2 linked regions of the Flocculibacter collagenilyticus genome follow. The protein of the gene in region 1 binds, or shares a complex with, the protein of each later gene. Links are inferred from orthologs where the notes say so. Each region holds a gene or a part of one and is shown on either strand. Other genes may lie near its edges.

Region 1 (4,322 bases):
TTTATTGTTCTTTCTTACCGTCCATAGTCCATGAACTAAGAGTCCGCCAATTGCTAAAGCACCAATAATAATAAGTACTAGTCTTAATTCTTCAGCCATATTCATGTTTAATACCTTTTTTCTAAGTGCCTTCTTGCACTTACTTATTCTTGTTATATGTGGGGTCTGAAGACCTTCATTAAAAGACCTTTTGCCTTTTAAGTATTCTAAAACGGTTATCTTTTCAGCTCATACACGCTGTATAACATAGAGCATGTAAACCGCTCAATATTAACGACCAAATTATGAAATTCAAGATGCATCTGCCATTTTTACGGCTTCATCAACATCTACCGCTACCATTCGAGACACGCCAGGCTCGTGCATTGTAACACCAGTTAAGTGTGATGCCATTTCCATCGCCACTTTATTATGGCTAATGTATATAAATTGCACTGTATCTGACATTTCTTTAACCAATTTACAAAAGCGCCCAACATTCGCATCATCTAACGGTGCATCAACTTCATCCAGCATACAAAATGGCGCAGGATTTAATTTAAAAATTGAAAAAACTAAAGACAACGCTGTTAATGCTTTTTCACCGCCCGATAGTAAATGAATGGTAGAGTTTTTCTTGCCGGGTGGCCTAGCCATAATTGTCACCCCAGTCTCTAACAAGTCATTATCCGTTAATGCTAAATAAGCTGCCCCGCCACCAAATACTTTTGGGAATAGCGCTTGTAATCCGTCATTAATTTCGTCGAACGTAGCTTTAAATTTACTGCGAGACTCTTTATCTATCTTTCTTATTGCGCTTTCTAATATTTCCAACGCAGAGGTTAAGTCGTCATTTTGTGCGTCTAAATATGCTTTTCTTTCAGCTTGTACGTCGTACTCTTCTATTGCCGCTAAATTTATTGCACCTAAACGACTAATTGACGCAAAGGTTTTGTCTAGCTTTTGTTGCCATATCTCTTCATTGGCAGAGGCGTCCATTGCATCAGTAATGTCTTTCACACGTAGTTGCATTTCATCTATTTGCTCAAGTATGTTACTCGCCCGCACTAATTCGCCTTCACGCTTTAACTTTGTTTCTTCTTGCTTATCTCGCATAGCTTGAACTTGCGTTAATGTATTATGTTGCGCTTTTTCTAAATGCGACACTTCATGTGCTAATGACTCACTTTTAATCGCATAAGACTTTACGTCTTCTTCCGCTTGTAAATGCTTTGAAAGCGTTTCTTGCTGCTCTGCCAATAGGGCATCAATTGGCGGCTCACTTTCGTTAAGTTGTTCATTAATCAGTGTATATCTTTCGTTAAGACTCGCTAATTGCGTTTTAGTTCGATTAATTGCTAACTCGTTTGCACTTAGCTGCGAGCGATAGTCTTGCATTGAAAGTTTTAATTGAGTAACAGCAGCTTGTTCTGTGTGTAGTTGAGCATTTATCAACTGAAGTTGCTGCGAATATTTTTCTTTATTCAACACAATATCTTCATGCCCTTGCTCTGCTGTTAATAGCTGTTGCTTTAAGCCATCGTTCTGCTCTTCTAGCTCTGGAAGGCTATGCGCGAGTGTATCTAATTCAGCATTCTTTTCTTGTATTGTGCGGCCTAATTTTTCATGGGTATTTGTTAATTTTAACGAGTGCTGCTTTAGCATGTTTACTTCTGTCGTTAAACCCGCATAACTCGTCTGTGCCTGCTGCAACTTGTTAGTACTATCTTCTAACTTATCTGCCAAAATGCAATTTTGCTGGCTGAACGTGCTAAGTTGTTGATCAATTTTTTCTAGTGACGTTTGCTTTGTTTTAATCGACTCTTTTAATTGGTTTATTGTTTCCTGGCGTTTAAAAAAGCCTAATTGGTTATCTTTGGTTACCGACTTAACCCAGTTATCACCTCCCATTATCCCTTCTGGTGTGATCCAACTAGAAAATTCCGGTGAGAGCAAAGTCGCTCGCTCACTTGCCGATTGATCAACAATTTGTATGTAATTAAAGAAATTAGGGTAGCAACCGTCAACAATAACTGAGGCTAAGCTTTTATTATTTAGATTAGCTTGTGCGTTGTTCTGCCACACCAATAAATAAGAGTCGTCAGGCATTTCGTTAAGTAACAGCTCACTTGAATCTACGAAAATGACTTGTTGTTGTGTTGCGCCCCCCATTAGCGCAACTTCAACGGCGGTTTGCCACCCATCTTTAACTGTTATCTGCTCAAGCAAATAAGATGTAGAAAGGTTTTGTTTGTTTAACCAATTAGATAACTCATTATTCGAGTTTTCAATAAACTGCTGCTGAAATGCTTCAAGCAACTTTAATTCAGCTTGAATATCTAACAATCCCTTTTCCTGCTGGCGTTGCTCTTTATCGCATAATTGCTGCTGTTCTTGTAATTCCGTATATTGCTGCGCTAACTCTGCTTTCAGACGAGTATATGCTTCAATATCATCATGTACTTTTTCTTGCGCTTCTAGCTTTTGCGCGATGACTAATGAGTCAGCCTCAACATCCAAACTGGCTTGCTCTGCAAGTAGCTCTGCTAAACGCTCTTTTACTTGGTTAATTTGATTTCGTTTAGTTTGGATAGCAGAGTTATGCTGAGTTAATTGCTGCTTGAGCTTCGAGGTATTATGAAGCACATGCTCCCATTGATGTTGATTGTGATCGTAATGCGCTTGAGTTTGTTCCAACTGTTCACGAAGTTGCGCTAATCTGGCTTCATGTAAGGCCAACTCTGGCTCAGCAGTACTGAGCAGGGCTTCAAGCTCCTCATGGCGCGCTTGCTCAGTAAGCTGGAAGTCGGTTAGTTGCACTAACGACTCTTTAAGCTGAATTGCTTCTTGATTAAGTGAACGCTTCTTATGTTTTGTATGTTCAATACTTTGTTCAATACGTGTTAAGTCTGCACCAACTTGATAATAGTATTGCTGCACTTCACCATGCTTGGTTTTAACTTCTTCAATCTGCGCTTTAATTGATAAGACTGTTTTTTCACTAGCGCGTTGGTCGGCAATACATTTCTCTATACTTGCATCACTTTCTTTTAATTGTTGCTCAAGCAACATCACTTGTTGGTTGTAACGCTGCCACTTTAGTGCGAGTAGTTCAGACTTATATTTACGCTCTGTCGCTTTTAATTCTTTGTAGCGCTTTGCTGAAGCAGCTTGGCGTTTAAGCTTATCTAGCTGAGTAGAGAGCTCTTCTCTAACATCTTCAAGGCGTTCGAGGTTATCACGAGTATGTCGTATTCTATTTTCGGTTTCTCTGCGTCGTTCTTTATATTTAGAAATACCCGCAGCTTCTTCAATAAATACACGTAAATCTTGTGGCTTAGACTCTATCAAGCGAGAAATCATTCCTTGCTCGATTATCGCGTAGCTGCGCGGCCCTAATCCTGTGCCTAAGAAGATATCGGTAATGTCTCGCCGTCTACATTTAGTGCCATTTAAAAAGTAGGTGGATTTTGACTCACTGGTGACCTGTCGTTTAATCGCAATTTCATTACGATTTGCTAAACTACCTTCCAGTTTTCCTAAGGTGTTAGTAAACAACAATTCTACACTGGCTTGTGATACTGGCTTACGCTGCGTAGACCCATTAAAAATAACATCTGTCATAGCATCGCCACGTAAATTTTTTGCCGAGCTTTCACCCAATACCCAACGTACTGCATCAATGATATTGGACTTTCCACAGCCATTTGGACCGACAATTGCAGTCATTTGATCTGGAAAAGGAATAGCTGTTGGATCAACAAAAGACTTAAAACCAGCAAGTTTTATCTGCTTTAGACGCATTTACCCCATTTATCCTACCAATTACCAGCTTAAATCACTCTTAAAAGCTTTACTGCCATAATGTTGTACTGTAACAGATATCAACATTGATGCCATATCATTATGAATAGTGGCCGCATATTCGTTGTCATCTGGCTATGAATTCAGCGCCAAAAGTAATGGCTATACAAAGTGTTCTTATAGTATTTATAATGCCTAACTTCGCAGTAACAAAAATGGAATGAAAATGTTTAGAGAACAATCACCTGTATTAAGGGCATTACTTATTTGTGCCTGCCTCATTATTATACTTGCTGGGATTAAAGCAGCCAGCGCTATCATCGTTCCGTTTTTATTATCTGTCTTTATTGCCATTATTTGTAATCCATTAGTGTCTTGGCTAATGCGGCTTAAACTTCCAAAATCCTTAGCCGTTTTTACTGTAATCTTGTTAGCACTCACTATCGGTTTATCCATTGCAGGCTTGGTTGGGCAATCATTTAATGACTTTTCTCTGCAAATGCCGACTTATAAAACCAAGTTAAGTGAAGAATTAACAT
Region 2 (3,299 bases), 1.1 Mb from region 1 along the record:
TTTCAAATTTTGGATGCATTAAACGATTAGCCAGTTCGCCATCAGTGGTAAACATCAACAAGCCACTGGTGTTTATGTCCAACCTACCTATCGCAATCCAACGTCCTTCTCTTAACTTAGGTAGCCGATCAAATACCGTTTTTCTGCCCTCAGGATCATGGCGAGTGCATAATTCACCCTCAGGCTTATGGTACATAAGTACACGGCAAACCGTGTCTTGTTCACTGCTTATTTTTATCTCGCGGCCGTCAACTCTTACTTTTTGAGTTGGTTCAACACGATCGCCCAATGTAGCTACTTTGCCATCAACGCTTACGCGCCCTTCTGCAATGACAGACTCCATCTCACGACGCGATCCTACACCTGCTCGCGCAAGTACTTTTTGCAATTTTTCACTCATTAATTGTGACTTCTTCTTTGTTGTATTCTTTATTTTGTTGAAGAGAGCTGGTTAACTCTCCTTGACTGTTTAAATCAGATATTGAAACATCTTGTAACTCTGGCAATTGCTCTAACGCTTGCAACGAAAAATAATTCAAGAACTCGTTAGTTGTCGCATACAGTGCGGGCTTGCCCGGCACCTCTTTATGACCAATCACTTTTATCCAATCTCTTTCGATTAGCGTTTTAATAATAGTAGAACTTACGCTAACACCTCGAATATTTTCAATTTCACCTCTTGTAATTGGCTGTTTATACGCAATTAAAGAGAGCGTTTCGAGTAAAGCGCGGGAGTATTTCGGCGCTTTTTCTTGCCACATATTTGACAACCAAGGACTTAGCGATGTGTTGCTTTGAAATCGATAACCCGATGCAACTTTAACTAAGTTTATCCCTCTAGCCACGTAATCTAACTCTAAATCTTTTATGATTTTATTAATACGAGAATGACTCACATTCAAATCTAATAACACAGTCGCTTTCAACGATGCAGCTGTTTGAGGCGTATCAGATACAAAAATAGCGGCTTCAATCAGCTGTTTTAATTGTTCATCCGTTATCTTTGTCGCCATATCGTTATTTCATTGTTTGTTGACTAGCCTAATGTTAGGCGGAGTATTTTGGCCGACATTATGCCTGAAAGTGACGCGCTTTAACATTGATTTGCGTAAAAGGCGCTGTTTGAACAATATCTATATAAGACTCTTTAATCAGTTCTAACACTGCTAAAAAGGTTACTACCACACCTTGCTTCCCCTCCTCAACAGTAAACAAGGCCTCAAAGGGTACAAAGCCATCGGTACCATTTAAGTAAGCTAAAATAGCGCTCATTCTTTCTCGGGTAGAAAGTGCTTCTTTTTCGATATGGTGGTGACTAAATGCAGAAGCACGTTTTAAAACTTGTTGCATGGCGATGGCTAAGTCTTGCAGCGCCACGTTGGGTAATATGATTGTTGGTGAGCATCCCTCAGCAACATCAACATTTGCAAGATAAAAGTCGCGCGATTCACGTGGTAATAAATCGAGCTCCTGCGCAGAGTGTTTATACTTTTCATATTCTTGAAGGCGTTTTATTAATTCAGCTCTAGGGTCGTCAAACTCATCTGACGGGTGCGCATGAACTGGTAGTAATAGTCGACTTTTTATTTCAGCTAGAATTGCAGCCATAACTAAATACTCAGCCGCTAATTCAAGCTTTAAGTCTTTCATTAACTCTACATACTCCATGTATTGCAAAGTAATTTCTTGAATCGGTAAGTCGATAATGTCAAATTTTTGCTTTTTTATTAGATAAAGCAAAAAGTCGAGTGGTCCTTCAAAAGCATCTAAAAACACCTCAAGTGCTTCAGGAGGAATATAAAGATCTTCCGGTTGCTCAACTACCACTTCACCTCTAACAAACGCTAATGGCAGTGGCTGCTGAACCGTTATATCTGTAAAATTATCTTTTACCTCAGCTTGTTTACTCGTAACTTGTTGCTTTGTCATCAAAAATTATACGAAGTAATTATTCAAACGGTGATGGGTCACCATGCCCTACCCGCACTATCTCTGCATCCCCTTCAGAAAAATCAATCACTGTAGTTGGAGCTTCTGCTAAATAACCACCATGAATAATTAAATCGACCTGCTTTTCTAAATAATTGCGGATCTCATCAGGATCAGTTTCAGAAAACTCACTGCCCGGCAATATTAACGACGTCGACATTAATGGCTCGTCTAGTGCTTCAACTAACGCTTGTGTAATGTTGTGATCGGGAACCCGAATACCGATGGTTTTCTTTTTTGGATTTAACAAGCGTTTTGGTACTTCTTTGGTACCTTTAAAAATAAATGTATAGGCTCCAGGGGTATTGTTTTTTAACAACCTAAACGCAGTATTCTCAACCCGCGCATATACCGAAAGCTCTGATAAATCCTTGCACACTAAAGTAAAGTCGTGCTCTTTAGAAAGTTGACGGATTTGAATAATTCTATCTAACGCCTTTTTATCACCTAAATGACAACCAATTGCGTAGCCTGAATCGGTAGGGTAAACAACAACACCACCGTTATTAATAATTTCAACAGCTTGATTAATTAAACGTGCTTGTGGGTTTTCTGGATGCACGTGGAAAAACTGGCTCATTTATTATTTATCCTAATTTAGGTGAAACGTAATCATTAGTGTTGAAACAGGGTCCAAATTGGTTCACAACCTTTCGGAAGGTATAAATTTCTTCCAAGCTCTGTCCATGGCGATGGATAATGAAAGTCTGAACCAACCGATGCATAAAGTCCATATTCTTTAGCGTATATTGCCATTTGTTGCCGTTCAGACAATGCTTGTTGTGGCTGAGACACCTCCATACCGTCTCCACCTGCATTCTTGAACTCAATTAATAATCGGCGCAGCCACTTTGCGGTCATATCATAACGTGCAGGATGCGCGACTACTGCTACCCCACCAGCATCGTGAATCCACTGTACAGCTGTTGCAATATCAATCCATTGACTTGGGACATAGCCAGTTTTCCCACGACCAAGGTACTTTTTAAATACACCCTGCATTGACTTGGCGTGGCCTAACTGAATCAAGTATTTTGCAAAATGCGTACGACTTATCGCGGCATCACCGGCTAGTTTCTTAGCTTCTTCATAACCATTGACTATTCCCGCCTTGGCTAAGCGTCGTCCAATTTCCTGTGCGCGTTCTTCACGCTTTTCACGCTGCGTGAACAGCCGCTGCTGAAATTGTTCGCAATTCACATCAACATTCAAACCAACAATATGGATCTCAAAACTTGTCCACGATGTTGAAATTTCTACGCCGTTTATTAGTGTTAATGGTAGTTGTAAATTACTTACATATTCCTGCC

What was found.
Region 2: the proteins of smc (region 1) and HUU81_RS05775 are in contact, whole or in part, in a crystal structure (PDB 3ZGX), measured with the Bacillus subtilis proteins. The link is inferred for Flocculibacter collagenilyticus from one-to-one orthologs.

Annotation. Positions count from the first base shown.
Region 1 is NZ_CP059888.1:2,361,452-2,365,773, forward strand. Bases 92-4,086 are described here. They hold smc (chromosome segregation protein SMC), read right to left. Parts: upstream 3,784-4,086; coding sequence 292-3,783; downstream 92-291. Other genes in these bases: zipA (cell division protein ZipA), read right to left, coding at 92-105; HUU81_RS10460 (AI-2E family transporter), read left to right, coding at 4,010-4,086. Also shown: more of zipA, read right to left, coding at 1-91; more of HUU81_RS10460, read left to right, coding at 4,087-4,322. UniProt on the Bacillus subtilis protein: Required for chromosome condensation and partitioning.
Region 2 is NZ_CP059888.1:1,310,332-1,313,630, reverse strand. What follows is about bases 1-2,972. They hold HUU81_RS05775 (segregation and condensation protein A), read right to left. Parts: upstream 1,930-2,972; coding sequence 1,072-1,929; downstream 1-1,071. Other genes in these bases: rnm (RNase RNM), read right to left, coding at 2,605-2,972; HUU81_RS05770 (L-threonylcarbamoyladenylate synthase), read right to left, coding at 1,949-2,569; scpB (SMC-Scp complex subunit ScpB), read right to left, coding at 393-1,013; rluB (23S rRNA pseudouridine(2605) synthase RluB), read right to left, coding at 1-400. In the rest of the region: more of rnm, read right to left, coding at 2,973-3,299. UniProt on the Bacillus subtilis protein: Participates in chromosomal partition during cell division. May act via the formation of a condensin-like complex containing Smc and ScpB that pull DNA away from mid-cell into both cell halves.